DNA from 2 places in the Sutcliffiella cohnii genome. Region 1 is predicted to be linked to the other one. Evidence: predicted binding sites of a transcription regulator. Region 1 holds the regulator's gene; the other holds the start of a gene.
What was found. Region 1 encodes NrdR, which represses ribonucleotide reductase genes. Its sites were predicted from a motif close to AACACNATATATNGTGTT; they were not measured.
Positions count from the first base shown of each region.

Region 1 (9,404 bases):
GGAGAGAATTTGATCCTAAATTTTGAAATAAAATCATTAGGTGTAGTTATTAATATTTTGAAAAAGCCAACTGAAGCTGATTTTGATCGTTCTGGATCAATCACTGGATTAGAAGCATTTTTTCTAGGGATTGCACTTTCTTTAGATGCTTTCGGGGCAGGAATAGGTGCAGCTCTTCTAGGGTTCTCTCCGTGGGGAATGGCGATATGTGTTGCAATAATGTGCTCATTATTTGTTGTGTCTGGAATTAAGTTAGGTCGAGTATTTTCGAATGTTAGTTGGATTCAAAAGCTTTCTTTTCTACCAGGTGTATTATTAATTGTTATTGGTGTTATAAAATTATAAGAGGCTGGGTGTTTAGAGCAGTCTCTTTTTTCGTAAAGGAGAGTTGGCCATGCCAGGAATTGTTATTGGGTTAACAGGTGGGATTGCCAGTGGAAAAAGTACGGTAGCTAACATATTAAAAGAAAAAGGAATACCAATTGTAGATGCGGATATTATCGCCAGAGAAGTTGTCGAAATAGGATCAGAGACGTTAAACAAGTTAGTAGAAACTTTTTCACCGGCTATATTACATAACGATGGATCATTAGATAGGGCAGCGTTAGGAAGTATCATTTTTCATAATGAAGAAAAACGTCAGCTGTTAAATAGTATTATGCACCCTAGCATTAGAAAAAGGATGAAAGAAAAAACTGCTCAATATTTACAAGAAGGCTACTCAGTTGTCGTAATGGACATACCGTTATTATTTGAGAGTAAATTAACACATCTAGTCGATAAAACAATTGTAGTTTATGTGGACGAGGAAGTTCAATTAAAGCGACTAATGGAAAGAAATACACTATCAAAAGACGAAGCTTTAGCAAGAATTCATTCACAAATGCCTCTAAAAGAGAAAAAAAATCTAGCCGATTTCGTCATCGATAACAACGGATCACTAAACGAAACAACAACGCAATTACAAGAAATAATTCAAAAAATTCAAGCATAACTCACCTTCATTACACTCGCCATTAAAGGTGAGTTTTTTTAGTTTAAAAAGTTGATAATCGACATATATTTCTGATGACACAACAAAAGTTATTGTGTTATACTAATTACAAGAATTATAGTTTATAAGTATAACATATATATGAAAAGGGGTAATTGTAATGATGGCAAAGGTTGCAATTAATGGATTCGGACGAATCGGGAGAATGGTATTTAGACGCGCAATCCAAGAGGGGAACATCGATATCGTTGCAATCAATGCGAGCTATCCAGCAGAAACGTTAGCTCACTTAATTAAGTATGACACAAATCACGGTCGTTTCGATGGAGAAATAATTCCCGAAAATGATGCATTAATCGTGAATGGTAAAAGAATTCAATTAGTAAATAATCGTAACCCAGAAGAATTACCATGGGAAGAGCTTAATATAGATATCGTTATTGAAGCTACTGGCAAATTTAATTCTCGTGATAAAGCAGCGCTTCATTTAAACGCAGGGGCAAAAAAAGTAGTACTAACAGCTCCTGGTAAAAATGAAGATGTCACCATTGTAATGGGCGTAAATGAAGAAACGTTAGATATCGAGAATCATGAAGTGATTTCAAATGCATCTTGTACAACGAACTGTTTAGCTCCCGTTGTAAAAGTGTTAGATGAGCAGTTTGGAATTGTAAACGGTTTAATGACGACAGTTCATGCATATACGAACGATCAAAAGAATATTGACAATCCACATAAAGATTTACGTAGAGCTCGTGCATGTGCTCAATCTATTATTCCGACATCAACAGGGGCTGCGAAAGCGTTATCTTTAGTATTACCGCACTTGAAAGGCAAACTACATGGGATGGCGCTTAGAGTACCAACGCCAAACGTATCTTTAGTGGACTTAGTAGTAGACGTTAAACAAAACGTTACGGTAGATGACGTAAATGATGCGTTTAAAACGGCTTCTATCGGATCATTAGAAGGAATTGTTGATGTAACAATGGAGCCACTTGTATCTATTGATTTCAATACAAACCCTAATTCAGCGATAATTGATGGGTTATCAACGATAGTAATGGAAGGGAATAAAGTAAAAGTATTAGCATGGTATGATAACGAATGGGGATATTCTTGCAGAGTAGTGGATTTAGTTAATTTTGTAGCAGAAAAAATGTTTCAATCCGAAAAAGTAGTAGCGGGATAAATGTAAATAGACTTTCAAAGTGACTGGTGAATATAAATCATTAGTCACTTTTTTTATGTAATCGTAATGGAAAAATTGTAATGCCCTTTACTTGGATATAAAAAATCCAGTTGTGACAAGCTACATATTAAAAGTATTACCCCCTAAATTTATTTAAAGAAAAACTATTGAAAAAAGAAAACAAACAAAGTATACTATGATTCGTGAACTTCTTGAAGCGGTAATGTTCCTACTTAAAGGGTTAGGACCTCTCTGGACTAACTTTCCCCCGTGGTAGGAATAATTAAACGGAGTTTTTGAAGGAAATTCATGTAAATAATAATAAAGGGGGAACGTGAGATGGAAACTATTGGTCGTCACGTTATTTCAGAGTTATGGGGTTGCGATTTTAACAAGTTAAATGACATGGATTATGTAGAAAAGACATTTGTGGATGCTGCACTTAAATCAGGAGCAGAAATTCGTGAAGTAGCATTTCATAAATTTGCACCACAAGGAATTAGTGGTGTTGTTATTATTTCTGAATCTCATTTAACAATTCATAGCTTCCCGGAGCATGGTTATGCAAGTATCGATGTGTATACATGCGGAGATTTAGACCCGAATATTGCGGCGAATTATATTGCCGATGCGTTAGATGCTAAAACACGTGAAACAATCGAGCTTCCACGTGGTATGGGCCCAGTTGAAGTAAAGAAAGCAAAAGCACTTTAAAAGATGAAGAAAATGAATTAAAATGGAAAGAGGTGTATATGCACCTCTTTTTCTTATGGTCTTTTCTTTAAAATATCTTCTAAGAATTTTTACTTTGCGATTAATCCTAAGTAGAATGAAAAGAAGAAAATTAGAGGAATTTTCAAATTAGGACAAGCTGTAAATAAATACATATACTCTATAGTTAGGGGTTGTCATATTTTTATGTCAATTGGACAAAAGATTAAATCGTTTTTTTCTACTCAAACAGAAACGAGAGAAAATCATATAAATGAACAATTAAAAAGTCGATATTATAAAACGACAACTAAAAAAGCAATCGAAGCTATAAAAACTATTATTCATCAAGAGGATGGCTTAACTGTGAAATCAGTTTCCGAGGAGCATGGTGAGATAGCTGTTGAAGTTCGTAAAGGAAAAAAAGCTTTTATGATTATTACTGTCATTTCTGTAAGACCTTTTGAAACGGCAATCGATTTCTCTGTTACAACGGAAACAGTACTACCTTCTGATTTTGGCTATAGTAGAAAGTTAATTTTTATAATGTATGAAAAGCTTGGTAAGCAATTAACATATGTCGGTTCAGGATTAAATGCAGAAAAGTAAAAGAACGGAGTGAGAACTAAATGAAGTGCCCAACATGCAACCACAATGGAACTAGAGTTTTAGACTCTCGTCCAGTCGAAGAAGGACGTTCCATTCGCCGTCGTAGAGAATGTGAAGCTTGCTCTTTTCGATTTACTACATTTGAAAAAGTAGAACAAATGCCATTAATCGTTGTGAAAAAAGAAGGAGTACGTGAGGAATTTAGCCGTGAAAAGGCGTTACGTGGTTTAATACGAGCTTGTGAAAAAAGACCAGTTCCTTTAGAAAAGTTAGAAGATATAGTGATTAACGTTGAAAAAGATTTACGAAATATAGGTGTGTCGGAAGTAAATAGTAATACTATCGGTGAAATGGTCATGGATCACTTAGCAAAAATTGACGAAATTGCATACGTTCGTTTTGCTTCTGTTTATCGACAATTTAAAGATATAAATGTATTTTTAGATGAGCTGAAAGAGCTAATTGAACGCGAAAGAAAATAATGATAGAAAAAGAGCTTAATGATAGGCTCTTTTTCACGTATTTCTGATTAAGTTTTAAGTTTGGATGATACGAAGGAGGGATCAAGTTGACGAGGTATTGGAATGAACTAATCCCAATTGATCGCTATGTTGTAAAAGTGAACGGATTATTACAAGAAGCAGATAGAAAAATTATTACGATGCTGTACCAACCTTTGATAGGGTTTCGAGGCTACAGTTTATTTATGACACTTTGGAGTGAATTGGAACAAGATCGTCTTTGGGGAGAAGAGTCTACTCACCATAGTATCATGACGACAATGCAATGTAACTTAAAAGATATACATCAGGAGCGTTTAAAACTTGAAGCTATTGGACTCCTGAAAACGTTCGTGAAAGAAGAGGAAAATGTAAGATCTTTTGTTTATGAACTACAACCACCCCTCACTCCCGAAACATTTTTCTCTGATCCGATGTTAAATATATATTTGTATAACCGTCTTGGGAAAAGTAAGTATGTGAAAGTGAAGAATTTCTTTAGTGATGAAATTATTCCTAACACGTTTCAAAATATTACACGTTCTTTCCATGAGGTGTTTGCATCTATCCAGGCTGAAAGTATGATGACACAAGTAACTGATGAGGTGTTAGAAGACTCAAAGCTTGATGAAGATCTGGAATGGATTACGAAAAAAGATGGGAAAGAAATTGAAGTGAAGCATGAAGGTTTTGATTTTTCGCTGTTCTATGCTGGTCTTTCAGAAGTTGTTATCCCACGAAAATCTATTACACCGAAAGTGGAAGAAGCTATCTCAAAATTATCATTTTTATATCATATTGATCCTATTACGATGAAGGATATTGTCATGAATGCTATCGATGATGACGATACCGTTAATATAGAGGAACTAAGAAAAGTAGCAAGAGATTGGTATCAATTAGAAAATAAAGATGGACTACCAACATTAGTCGAGCGTACGCAACCAGTTCATTTAAGAAAAATGGATGATAAAAAACCGAAATCAAAAGATGAACAGTTAATTCAAATGTTGGAAAACGTCTCACCAAAACAACTGTTGTCTGATTTTTCAGGTGGCGATCCTTCTATATCGGACTTGTGGATTGTGGAAGATGTGATGTTTAAGCAACAACTTCCAGCAGGCGTTGTGAATGTGCTTTTGTACTATGTTTTACTAAAAACAGATATGAAATTAAACCGAAATTATGTGGAAAAAATAGCTAGCCATTGGGCAAGAAAGCGCGTCACAACTGTTATCGAAGCGATGGAGCTAGCAAAAGCAGAAAATCGCCAATATCAAAATTGGGCGAAAACAAAACAAACCAAATCTACAGCCACAAAGCAAACGAAAGATACACCTAATCGTAATCGGTTTATTAGTGAAAAAACGAAGGAAGAAGAGGAAAAAGAAACCGTTAGTGCCCAAGAAGAAAATAAGCGAAAACTCGCAGAACGACTAGAAAAACTTAAATTAAATAAAGGTAAGTAAACGTTAGAGCACATCCCTCTAGCGTTTTTTTATTAAAAGGAGGCTCGACTCCCTCCCCGCGGAAAGCAAGTGTCTGCAGCGACGAAGGAGACGCAACGTTCCCCTCATGTTTTTATAAAGATTTATCATTTTTTAATACTTTCCCCCATATACATAGAAGCAGGTGTAATAAAGGGGGGACAAACTTGTTTGAGATTTCCTTTCATGATGAAACTGATGCAAGTATTGTTTATAAGCAACTTAAAAATTGTTTCGTAAAAAGTGACAGTTCACTTTCTTTACATAACGAAAAAATTTGTATGGAAATGCATGAGTTGAAAAAAATAAAGCCAAGTATGATTGAGACGTTAAGATGGTTTGTAAAGAAAAAAGAACAACAACGGGCATTGTCAGTGTTAGAACACTCCTTTTTCTATAAGGACATAGAAGAGCAAGAACAAATTTTATCCATATTACAAAGCATTCTAAACGGAGAAAGAGACGACATCCCTAATCTGCCATCGCTAGTAGAAAGAGACCAAACATTAATTAAATCGCTACATTTATTGTTAGAAAATCCAGTTTCATTTTCATTCGAATCTGTATTAACTTTCCGACTTAAACATTATTTTGACTCGTTGTATCAATTTATTGAAGCGGCTATTGATGAGTATAAAATGGAACAGGAATATCAAGCGTTTATTCAACAATTGAGAGAGGTGTTATTTTCAGCTGAATCAAAACTAGATGAAGTCCATTTAGTGTATGAAACACACTTTGAATTTTACGATAGCCAACAAAATTACTTATCGAAAGATCACTTAAAAAAATATATTAACAGAACTCATTTTAATAATTATGCCTTTTATATTGATTCAGTCGTTTTGGCTCCATTAGTGTCAATAGCTCCAAATAAACTTTATTTATACACAGATCATATGGATCATCAACTTGTCCAAACGATCCGAAACATATTTCAAGAGCGTGCTACGATAAAACCGTATCAACACTTTCCGCTAAAAAAAATGAAAGTTGAGTAATCCACTACTTGATTTTATTGTGTAGGGAGAATATAATTACCTACATATTCATTTTAATTTAAAAGCGAAAAGTAATGATAAGGACAATAGTAGTTAAATACGAATTTCAGAGAGGGAAGACAAGGCTGAAAGCTTCCTATTACGATTTAAGTACTTACCACCTTTAAACTTCAACAGCGAACCTTAATAGCAGTAGTTGTTGACGGCAGTTCCGTTACCCAAACTAAGCCATTATCTGTATATTTTGTTTGCAGAGCAATGGGAATTAGGGTGGAACCACGATGAGAATAATAACTCGTCCCTTTTTATAGGGGCGAGTTTTTTATTTTAATAAATAATAATAACAAGAGGTGATTAGGATGTCTGAATTAGTAAAAATTCAATTTCCAGACGGAGCGGTAAAGGAGTTTGAGCGTGGTACGACAACAGAAGATATTGCGGCATCCATTAGCCCAGGTCTAAAGAAAAAAGCCATCGCTGGAACTTTTAACGGCGAACAAATAGACTTGCGTACTCCAATAAACGAAGATGGTCAAATTAGTATTATTACACAAGATGGTGAAGATGCTTTATCTATTATGCGTCATAGCACTGCGCATCTTATGGCTCAAGCTATTAAACGTATTTATGGAAAAGGCGTTAAATTAGGTATTGGTCCTGTTATTGAGAACGGCTTCTATTATGACGTTGATATGGAGCATGCATTAACTCCAGAAGATTTACCTGCAATTGAAAAAGAAATGAAGAAAATAGTGAACGAAAACTTTGATATCGTTCGAGTGGAAGTTTCTCGCGAAGAAGCACTTCGTCGTTATGAAGAGATTGGCGATGAATTAAAATTGGAACTTATTCGTGAACTACCCGAAGGAGAAACAATTACAATTTACGAACAAGGTGAATTTTACGACCTTTGCCGTGGTGTACACGTTCCTTCTACTGGGAAAATTAAAGAATTCAAGTTACTAAGTATCGCTGGTGCTTACTGGCGAGGAGATAGTAAAAATAAAATGCTTCAACGTATTTATGGTACTGCGTTCTTCAAAAAAGCGGAATTAGACGAACATTTACGTTTATTAGAAGAAGCAAAAGAACGTGATCACCGTAAACTTGGGAAAGAATTAGACTTGTTCTTCAACTCGCAAAAGGTTGGGCAAGGACTCCCATTATGGTTACCGAAAGGGGCAACAATTCGTCGCGTTGTCGAACGTTACATTGTAGATAAAGAAATTAAATTAGGTTATGACCATGTGTATACTCCTGTAATGGGAAGTGTAGAATTATATAAAACTTCTGGTCACTGGGATCACTATCAAGACGGTATGTTCCCACCGATGGAAATGGACAATGAACAATTAGTACTTCGTCCGATGAACTGTCCTCATCATATGATGGTTTATAAAAACAGCATTCATAGTTATCGTCAGCTTCCAGTCCGTATTGCTGAGCTAGGAACAATGCATCGATATGAAATGTCTGGTGCATTATCAGGTTTACAACGTGTTCGTGGAATGACATTAAATGATGCACACATTTTCGTTCGTCCAGACCAAATTAAAGACGAATTTAAGAGAGTAGTTCATTTAATTCAGGAAGTTTATAAAGACTTTGGAATAAACGATTATTCCTTCCGTTTATCATATCGTGATCCTGAAGATACAGAGAAATATTACGATGATGATGCAATGTGGGAAAAAGCACAAAGCATGTTAAAAGATGCAATGGATGAAATGGAACTAGATTATTTCGAAGCGGATGGTGAAGCTGCGTTTTACGGACCAAAGTTAGACGTTCAAGTTCGTACAGCTTTAGGAAAAGACGAAACACTTTCTACTGTCCAATTAGACTTCTTGCTTCCTGAGAAATTTGATTTAACTTACGTTGGAGAAGATGGAAAGCAACACCGTCCAGTCGTAATCCACCGCGGAGTTGTTTCCACAATGGAGCGCTTTGTTGCCTTCTTAATAGAAGAATATAAAGGGGCATTCCCTACTTGGTTAGCTCCAGTTCAAGTACAAGTAATTCCTGTTTCTCCTGAAGCTCATTTTGACTATGCGAAAGAAGTGCAAGATCGCTTGAAAGCAGAAGGAATTCGCGTTGAGCTTGATGAACGTAACGAAAAAATTGGTTACAAAATTCGTGAAGCACAAATGCAAAAAATTCCTTACATGTTAGTGCTAGGTGACAATGAAATTCAAGAAAAAGCTGTAAATGTACGTAAGTACGGAGAGCAAAAATCAGAGACTATTCCGCTTGAGCAATTTTTACAGCAATTAGTAGCTGAAATAAAAAAATAAAAAAATAGTTGTCAAAGATAAATGTATCTGATACAATTTAAAACGTTGCTTGTTTTGAATATACATTCCTTGACAACCATCATAAGAAATGTTATATTTCTTAGGTGAATAGAATACTTGTTTATTGAACAAGAAGAAGCACCCGCTTCTCACCTGATTGACGCAAAATTGCAGTTGCCAGGTTTTACGAGAATTTTTCAACTTTAATTCGTAAAGTGTGGGTGTGTTATGCATCCACACTTTTTTTGTTCACAGGATTGTTCAAAAACGGTGTTCGTATAAAACCTTGGAGGTGGCTAATTATTAGCAAAGATATGATGGTGAACGAAGGTATTCGTTCTCGTGAGGTTCGTTTAATCGGTCAAAACGGAGACCAGCTTGGAATTAAAACAAAACAAGAAGCACTTGAGATTGCTGCAAAAGCAAACTTAGACTTAGTGCTAGTTGCTCCAAACGCAAAGCCTCCTGTATGCAGAATTATGGACTACGGAAAGTTCCGATTCGAGCAACAGAAGAAAGAAAAAGAGCAACGCAAAAACCAAAAAGTTATTAACGTAAAAGAAGTTCGATTAAGTCCTTCAATTGATGAACACGACTTTAACACGAAACTTCGAAA
Region 1 covers NZ_CP018866.1:3,338,167-3,347,570, reverse strand. Annotated here, with positions in the region: gene ytaF (sporulation membrane protein YtaF) at 1-345, shown strand, start outside; gene coaE (dephospho-CoA kinase) at 395-994, shown strand; gene BC6307_RS16785 (glyceraldehyde-3-phosphate dehydrogenase) at 1,155-2,186, shown strand; gene speD (adenosylmethionine decarboxylase) at 2,526-2,900, shown strand; gene BC6307_RS16775 (cytosolic protein) at 3,105-3,506, shown strand; gene nrdR (transcriptional regulator NrdR) at 3,527-3,988, shown strand; gene BC6307_RS16765 (replication initiation and membrane attachment family protein) at 4,075-5,475, shown strand; gene ytxC (sporulation protein YtxC) at 5,661-6,494, shown strand; T-box leader at 6,560-6,800, shown strand; gene thrS (threonine--tRNA ligase) at 6,854-8,788, shown strand; ribosomal protein L20 leader region at 8,913-9,040, shown strand; gene infC (translation initiation factor IF-3) at 9,088-9,404, shown strand, end outside.

Region 2 (9,404 bases), 370 kb from region 1:
ATGCAGAAAAAGCTATGTTCGTTGTTTCGTCTAACCCACTTTCTTTAGGTGCGTTAACACCTCCAGGTAAACTAGGGGCAGATATCGTTGTTGGAGATGCGCAACCATTCGGTATTCCAACACAATTCGGTGGACCACATTGTGGTTACTTTGCTGTAACATCTAAATTAATGAGAAAAGTACCTGGCCGATTAGTAGGTCAAACAGTAGATGAAAAAGGTCAACGAGGCTTCGTATTAACATTACAAGCGCGTGAACAACATATTCGTCGAGATAAAGCGACTTCTAATATTTGTTCAAATCAAGCATTAAATGCACTAGCTGCATCTGTTGCGATGACAGCCCTTGGGAAACAAGGTGTAAAAGATATGGCTACCCAAAATATACAAAAAGCTCATTATGCGAAACAACAGCTTGAGCAGCACGGTGTTCAAATAGCGTTTTCGGGACCATTCTTCAATGAGTTTGTAGTGCGCTTAAATAAACCAATTGAAGAAGTAAATGAACATTTACTCTCTAAAGGAATTATTGGAGGATATGATTTAGGTCAAACGGATCCAAACTTGAAAAATCACATGTTAATTGCCGTAACTGAACTACGTACAAAAAATGAGATTGATACACTTGTGAAAGAATTGGGGGATGGCAATGAATAAGCAAGGAAACCAACCGTTAATTTTTGAACTATCGAAAGAAGGCCGAATTGGCTACAGCTTGCCGGAAATGGACGTTCCAACTATTAATGTGGAAGACGTTATTCCTGCCGATTATATACGCCAAGAAGAACCAAATTTACCAGAAGTATCTGAGCTAGATATTATGCGCCATTACACAGCACTATCTAACCGAAACCACGGTGTAGATTCTGGCTTCTATCCACTTGGTTCTTGTACAATGAAGTACAACCCTAAAATCAATGAAAACGTGGCGCGCTTCCCAGGATTTGCCCATATTCACCCGTTACAACATGAAAGTACTGTACAAGGTGCGTTAGCATTAATGTATGATTTACAACAGCACTTAAAAGAGATTACTGGTATGGATGAAGTAACACTTCAACCAGCTGCAGGGGCACACGGTGAATGGACTGGATTAATGATGATCCGTGCTTTCCATGAGAACAACGGAGATACAAACCGTACGAAAGTTATCGTTCCTGACTCTGCACATGGTACGAATCCAGCTTCAGCAACTGTGGCAGGATTCGAAACTATCACAGTTAAATCCGACGAAAATGGATTAGTAGATTTAGAAGATTTAAGACGTGTTGTTGGTCCTGATACAGCAGCTTTAATGTTAACGAACCCGAATACACTAGGACTATTTGAAGAGAACATTTTAGAAATGGCAGAAATTATCCACGGTGTTGGCGGTAAATTATATTACGACGGTGCTAACTTAAACGCTGTTTTAAGTAAAGCTCGTCCTGGAGATATGGGCTTTGACGTTGTTCACTTAAACTTGCATAAAACATTCACTGGCCCTCATGGTGGTGGTGGTCCAGGTTCTGGTCCAGTTGGAGTGAAAGCTGACTTAATTCCGTATCTTCCTAAACCATTAGTAGTACAACACGAAAATGGTGAGTATGGCTTTGATTATGATCGTCCACAATCTATCGGTCGTGTAAAACCTTATTACGGAAACTTTGGCATTAACGTTCGTGCATATACTTATATCCGTACAATGGGTCCTGATGGGCTAAAAGCTGTTACAGAATATGCCGTACTAAATGCGAACTACATGATGCGTCGTTTAGCGGAACATTATGATCTACCATTTGATCGTCATTGTAAGCATGAGTTCGTTCTATCAGGGAAGCGCCAAAAGAAACTAGGAGTACGTACGCTTGATATCGCGAAACGTTTACTAGACTTTGGCTATCATCCACCAACAATCTACTTCCCGCTTAACGTGGAAGAGTGTATTATGATTGAGCCGACTGAAACAGAGTCTAAAGAAACGCTAGATGAATTCATTGAAGCGATGATTCAAATTGCAAAGGAAGCAGAAGAAAACCCAGAAATCGTTCAAGAAGCACCACATACTACTGTAATTGGTCGCTTAGACGAGACGATGGCTGCGCGTAAACCAATATTACGTTATCAACCAGAATAATAAAAAAAGAGGGCCGATTAATATGATCGGTCTTCTTTTTATATGTGGAGGCACGCATCTTTTCGATAACATTAGAGATGGCTTATAAACATCTGTGTTCAGGCTAAAACATTGAGTATTATTCTTCTTAAAACGTACATAAAATCAATTATAATAAAGTAAGCGTAATCATTTATTAAAGGAGATGAGTCAAAATGTACTATGAACAAACCAAACAGATTCGACAAGATTTATTACATAATATTGAGAAATTAAATGAGCAAGATCTTATTAAAAAACTCGACGGATGGACGATAGGAGAAATATTAGAGCACTTATATCTTACGGAAAGGAAATTTGTTGGCATTATAAAGGAAGCTGTAGCAATACAAATGAATCAGAAAGAAAAAGCTAACCCCGATTTTGACTTGTCTTTTCTTATGGACCGTACGCGTAAGATTAGTGCTCCTAATGACATTTGTCCAACAGTAATACGTATGGCAAAAATGAATTAATCCAATTATTAAGTGAATCAAGGGAAGAACTAGATGAGTTTGTAAGATCAACTCCATCCAATGATTGGAACCAGTATACTAGTCCCCACCGATGGATGGGGGAATTAACAGTTGGAAAGTGGATTGAACTAATCGGTTTTCATGAAAAACGCCATATACATCAAATAGAAGAAATATTACAATCATCGAAATAACAAAAGACTGCTCAAGGTTTTGAGCAGTCTTATAATATTTGTAATTACAATTTTACTTTGTTACGTCTAGCTCCGGCGGCTAGGTCCGGCTCAAACTTCGCAATTCCTCCGTACGATAAGTCAACATCAGCTCTCTATCGTTCGCTGTGTTTCCTTTATCTCCTGCGGAAAAGCTCCAGTTTGATTGGACCTGAACGAGCCGCCTCCGCCTTTGTAATTATTTCGTTTTAATCTTTCCTGTCCATTTTTTAAATCCGCCTTGTAATTGGTAAAGCTCTTTATAGCCTTTACGATGCAGCATTTGTGCTGCACGGCCACTACGCATAGAGTTTTGACAATAGAAATAAACTGGTTTGTCAGGACGGATCTCATTCATACGCATTTTTAACTGAGATAACGGAATATTTCTAGCACCTAAAATATGGCCACCATCAAATTCCTTAGGTTCTCTTATATCAATTAACTGTGCTTTACGGTACCCTGCACGGAATTCTTCCTCAGATAGTGTTTTTAATATTTTTCTTTGATAGAAATAAACAATAACAGAATAGATAATAATCGCAACTACTATTGCAAGTAAAACATATAATGATGTCAACGTATTCAACCCCTCTTTTCTATGTGTACTAAATAATTATATAAAAGGTTGTCGAAAAAGTCATCTTCTAACTAAAAATTTTGCTAGTTAGTATATCTTTTGCTAGACTTACATTATATACATAGTAAGAGAGGAAAACATAAATGGCGAAAGAAACTTGGAGATATATTGATTCTGGCAACCAATCCCCATTTTTTAATATGGCTCTTGATGAGGCCTTATTAGATTGGCATAGTGAAGGGAAAATCCCTCCTACCATTCGATTTTACGGATGGAACCCACCTACGCTTTCGATTGGCTACTTTCAAAAGGTAGATAAAGAAATTAACATGGATGCAGTCAATCAAAATACGTTAGGGTTTGTAAGAAGACCAACGGGTGGACGAGGTGTTTTACATGACAAAGAATTAACATATAGCGTTATTGTGTCCGAAGAACATCCAGAAATGCCTAAAACTGTTACAGAAGCTTATCGAGTCATTTCAGAAGGCATATTAGAAGGGTTTAAACAGCTTGATTTGGACGCTTATTTTGCCATTCCGAGAACTGAGGAAGAAAAAGATGGATTGAAAAATCCCCGGTCAGCAGTATGCTTTGATGCGCCTTCATGGTACGAGTTAGTTGTTGAAGGTAGAAAAGTAGCAGGAAGTGCCCAAACGAGGCAAAAAGGTGTTATTTTACAACATGGCTCGATTTTACTAGATATAGATGAAGATTTGTTGTTTAGTCTTTTTGTATATCCAAACGATCGTGTAAAAGAACGAATGAAACGGAATTTTAAAAATAAAGCAGTTGCAATTAATGCTTTAAGAAAAACTCCTGTTTCGATGGAAGAAGCTAAAATAGCTTTTAAAGAAGGATTTGAAAAAGGGTTAAACATTCATCTAGAACGTTATGAACTTTCTGAAAGTGAAATACAATATGTAGAAAAGCTAGCAAATGAAAAATACGCTACAAAAGAATGGAATTTTAAAAGGTAACGAGTTAATTCTCGGTACCTTTTTATTTTTACCGTCGTTAACATGATTACAATTAAAAGTAAACATGTTTTGACGAAAAAAATATTTATTTATATTTTGGATATCGATTTCGAGAAAGCTTGATACATCAAGTTATTAATAGTAGTGGATATTTTTCAACCTACAAAATATCGCAAAATTCGTCATGAAAAGGATTAAATCTTAATTTCTCTCATTTTATCTCTGTTTTTTTATTATTTAGCGATTTGACAAATAGAGAAATAGTAGGTCTTGAATCAATATGTTGTGTTCTTGTTGATAAAATATATACTATATATAGTTGTTTTATGTTGAAAGTTCATCAATAGATGTGTTATTTTATGATTATACTTTTAAATAGTCATATAGAAGATTAGTAGAATAAGGAGTTGTGATGATGGTTATATCACTTAATGAACAATCAAAGCTGAATAGAGAGAAATTAAATAAAGATATTCAGCAATTCCCTCAAGTACATGAAATTACTGACGACATGAAGCTTACTCATAAAGGTGTTTCTCGTTTAGTAATGTTAGATAGATACGCTTTTAAAGATACAGAAAAGCGTACACTGTCGGAAGGCGACTTTGTTGTGCTAACGATAAAAGAAGATCCAAAATTCCCAGCAAGAGGATTAGGATTTATACAAAGTATAGATTGGACTACCAATAAAGCAAAAGTTTTAGTAGAAGAAGAATATCGTGGTGTACTATCAAAAGAAGTAGAAATAGAAACAGGAATCGTAGAACGGTCTCTTGATGTTATTGAAAAACCTCTTGAGATCTTCTACGAACAAATTGCAAAAAGAAATGCAACAGGTTTAGCATCAGTAGAAAAAACGGAAGAAAAACGTAAAGAATGGACTGAGAAGTTTTACCAGGAGCTAGTATCAATGAACTTTGTACCAGCTGGGCGCGTATTATATGGGGCTGGCTCAGGCACGGAAGTTACATTCTTTAACTGTTACGTAATGCCTTTCGTTCAAGATTCACGTGAAGGTATTTCAGAGCACCGTAAACAAGTTATGGAAATCATGAGCCGTGGTGGCGGTGTAGGTACAAACGGATCGACACTTCGTCCAAGAAATACACTAGCTCGCGGTGTAAACGGTAAATCATCTGGTTCTGTTTCATGGTTAGATGACATTGCTAAACTTACACATCTTGTTGAGCAAGGTGGATCCAGACGCGGAGCTCAAATGATCATGTTAGCCGACTGGCATCCTGATATTATTGAGTTCATTATTTCAAAAATGCAAAATCCTAGAATACTACGTTATTTAATTGAAAACACAAACGATGAAGGTATAAAAAAGGCAGCGGAAGATAAGCTGAAATTTACACCGTTAACTCTACAAGAAGAGTCAATGTATCAAGGTATTGTAAATTACAAACATATTCCTGGATACGGTGGTTTCAGTGAAGGGATTATTAGAGATGCAGAACTTAAGTTAAGAGAAGGCGGAACATACTCTGTTCACAATTCGGAGTTCTTAACAGGAGCAAACATTTCCATCTGCTTAACAAAAGAGTTCATGGAAGCAGTTGATACCGATAGTGAGTACGACCTTCGTTTCCCAAGTGTTGAAAACTATTCCAAAGAAGAAATGGAACACTACAACAACGAATGGCATCAAGTAGGTGACGTTCGTGAGTGGGAAAAGCAAGGTCACGGCGTACGTGTGTATCGCACAATTAAAGCTCGTGAACTGTGGAATTTAGTTAATATTTGTGCAACATACTCCGCAGAACCAGGAATTTTCTTCATGGATAATGCGAATGACATGACAAATGCAAAAGCATACGGTCAACAAGTTGTAGCAACTAATCCATGTGGAGAACAGCCGCTAGCTCCTTACTCTGTATGTAACTTAGCAGCGGTAAACCTTGCTGAAATGGCAAATAAAGAAACAAAAACAGTCGACTTCGAAAAACTAAAGCGTACAGTAGAAGTCGGAGTAAGAATGCAAGATAACGTTATTAATGCAACACCTTACTTCTTAGAAGAAAACAAAAAGCAAGCGTTAGGAGAAAGACGTGTTGGTTTAGGTGTTATGGGGTTACATGATCTTCTCATTTACTGTGAATCTGTTTACGGTTCAGATGAAGGTAACAAATTAGTTGATGAAGTATTTGAAACGATCGCAACAACTGCATACCGCGCTTCGATTGAGCTTGCGAAAGAAAAAGGTAGCTTCCCATTCTTAGTTGGCGAAACAGAGGAAGAGACAGCTAAATTACGTGAGGCGTTTACACAAACTGGTTTCATGAGTAAAATGCCTGAAGATGTTAAAGAAAACATTAAAGCTTATGGAATCCGTAACTCTCACTTGTTAACTGTTGCTCCTACAGGTTCTACTGGAACGATGGTTGGAGTATCGACAGGATTAGAGCCATACTTCTCCTTCTCTTATTTCCGTAGTGGTCGTTTAGGGAAGTTCATGGAAGTAAAAGCTGATATCGTTCAAGAATATTTAGATCGTCATCCTGAAGCTAATCCAGAGGAATTACCGGAGTGGTTTATTTCCGCAATGGAATTATCCCCAGAGGCGCACGCGGATGTTCAATGTATTATCCAAAATTGGATTGATAGCTCTATTAGTAAAACAGTTAATGCTCCTAAAGGATATTCAGTAGATCAAGTAAAGAAAGTATACGAGCGTCTATATAAAGGTGGTGCAAAAGGTGGTACGGTTTACGTGGATGGTAGCCGTGACACACAAGTTCTAACTTTAAAAGCAGAGGAAAACTTTGCTGGAGATGTAACAGAACAATTAGAGATGGTGGAAGAAGAGAAAAAGCCAGTAGTACTAGTTGAAACAATTCATGACCTGCGCTCGACTAATGTTACTTTCGGTTCTGAAGTTGGTAACACTTGCCCAGTTTGTCGTGTAGGGGAAGTAAAAGAAATTGGCGGCTGTAACACGTGTACGGATTGCGGCGCGCAATTAAAATGTGGTTTATAAACGTTTGAGAAATTAAGTAGCTCGTCCTAACGAAAAAAGATGTTAGGACGAGCTACTTTTTTAAAAGTAATATTCCAAATTGTGGTATTATTAAAACTGCAATTAAATTACATATAAGATGAAGTAACGGAGGGAATATGAGTTTAATACTGTTATATGTATACAAAATGATAGAGTATATGGTAATTGCTGTCCCTTTTTATATAATAGGTAGATTTGTTTATATGAAAAGGAAAAAACAACAAGCAAGTGTAGGGCGAGAGTTGCTATTAGGCTTTTTTTCTCTTTACATCATTGCAGTAGCATCCCAAACGATTATTCCAAAATGGGATGCGGGGATTATTAGTTCGACGGGAGAATTTTATTTTAATGTACAATGGTCAAATGAAATAGCTAGCGTCAATATCATCCCGTTTCGGACACTTTTCCTATATCTTCAAGCAAATCCTAACATAGACAATTGGAGTAGTTTATCAATGGTTAATATATTTGGGAATATGTTTGTTTTTACACCGATTGGAATTTTCGTTCCTCTTCTTTATCGAAGAGTGCGTTCGCTTAAAAAGATATCAGTAGTTGCTCTAGCGGTTACATGTTTCATCGAAATAACACAATTATTTATCGGACGAAGTACAGATATTGATGATGTTATTTTGAACACAATTGGAGTTATGATTGGTTATGGGATGTTTGTCTTTATTAAAAGGAAGATTAATAGGAGATTAAAGGGGAATAAGAAAGTTTGGGGATAGGGAAATATACAGTAAATAAAAGACTAGAATACTAGATGTTCATTCTAGTCTTATTGCACCACAATCATCTGAATTCTATCGGTCATTTATGCTCTTTTCGTCCAAAAATTCCTTCACTTGTTCTATCGTTAAGCCAATTTCTTTCGCGATTAAAAGAAGCTCAATCCAGTCTGGGTCTAGCATATCATAACTTTTTTCCTTTACCGTTTCCATTCAAATCATCCCCAATATTAAAGGCTAGTAAAACAACCTAAGCACAGTCTTTCTCTAGTAGAAACGAAATATGTTATTTAACTTGCAACCCGTATAATAAAAGATCAACAATTTCTCTTGCTAATTCCTCAGGCTTTTTTTTATCTTGAAACAAATAAGTGGCAGTAAGACGTTCCATAATACCAACTAAACTCTCTGCAACCGTACGCATTTCCACATTCGTCCGAAAGTATCCATCTCTCTGTTCAGACTCTAAGTTTTCCGTGATTAGCTGGACAATATCATTTTTTATCTCTTCTGCATCATCAGACAGATAAAGTCCAATTTTAGTTAAGCTTCGATTGTCATAAAAAAATTGAAAAATTGCAGTTAAGCCGATGGCAATTCTTCCTGGAAGGGAATCTAATTCTAGCCCTGTTTCTAGTCGGCTTTTTTTCGTAAGGAGAGCAAATTTGTTTCGAAACAAGCCAACTAATTCCTGAAATATTGCTTCTTTACTAGGAAAATAAAGATAAAAGGTAGGTTGCGTAACTCCAGCTTTTTTCACAATTGTGCTTATTTTCGTTGAGAAATATCCATGTTCTGCAAATTCATCAGCTGCTATCGATAGTAATTGAGCCTTACTATGCTCGCCACTGGAACCTTGCTTACGGCCCCTTTTTCCCATTATGTAAACCCCTCATTCCATTATATTACTCAAGAGTATTATCTTATAAGAAGTTTAATCTCGTCAAGTTGTTTTTTACAAAATATTTCGAATAGTTCATAATAATGTTAAAGTTCGATTAGAAGTAAGAGGTACAAGAACAAATAACTTTAAATGATAATTAATGAACTTTTTTTAAAGAGAGGTTTTAAAAGTGAAAATTATTAAAGATAAGAAAAGAAGTTTCGATTTGGAACAGTTCCTAGCTAAGCCTTTGTTCGCGCATTTGTCGACAGTCGAAGAGGACTTTCCAAGAGATTCCCCAGTTTGGTTTCTTTGGAATAATAACATACTTTGGATTATAGGGACTTCTTCCGATAGTTTTCCAAAGAGAATAAGGGTAAATAGAAACTGTGCTATCGGTATCGT
Region 2 covers NZ_CP018866.1:2,967,814-2,977,217, reverse strand. Annotated here, with positions in the region: gene gcvPA (aminomethyl-transferring glycine dehydrogenase subunit GcvPA) at 1-656, shown strand, start outside; gene gcvPB (aminomethyl-transferring glycine dehydrogenase subunit GcvPB) at 649-2,115, shown strand; gene BC6307_RS14900 (DinB family protein) at 2,310-2,609, shown strand; gene BC6307_RS14895 (DinB family protein) at 2,573-2,803, shown strand; gene BC6307_RS14890 (rhodanese-like domain-containing protein) at 3,021-3,401, opposite strand; gene BC6307_RS14885 (lipoate--protein ligase family protein) at 3,545-4,381, shown strand; gene BC6307_RS14880 (vitamin B12-dependent ribonucleotide reductase) at 4,797-7,364, shown strand; gene BC6307_RS14875 (VanZ family protein) at 7,502-8,116, shown strand; gene BC6307_RS14870 (anti-repressor SinI family protein) at 8,192-8,329, opposite strand; gene BC6307_RS14865 (TetR/AcrR family transcriptional regulator) at 8,403-8,996, opposite strand; gene BC6307_RS14860 (pyridoxamine 5'-phosphate oxidase family protein) at 9,190-9,404, shown strand, end outside.
Region 2: a site for NrdR is predicted at 4,654-4,671, ahead of BC6307_RS14880 (vitamin B12-dependent ribonucleotide reductase). Genes of this name have one in related genera too.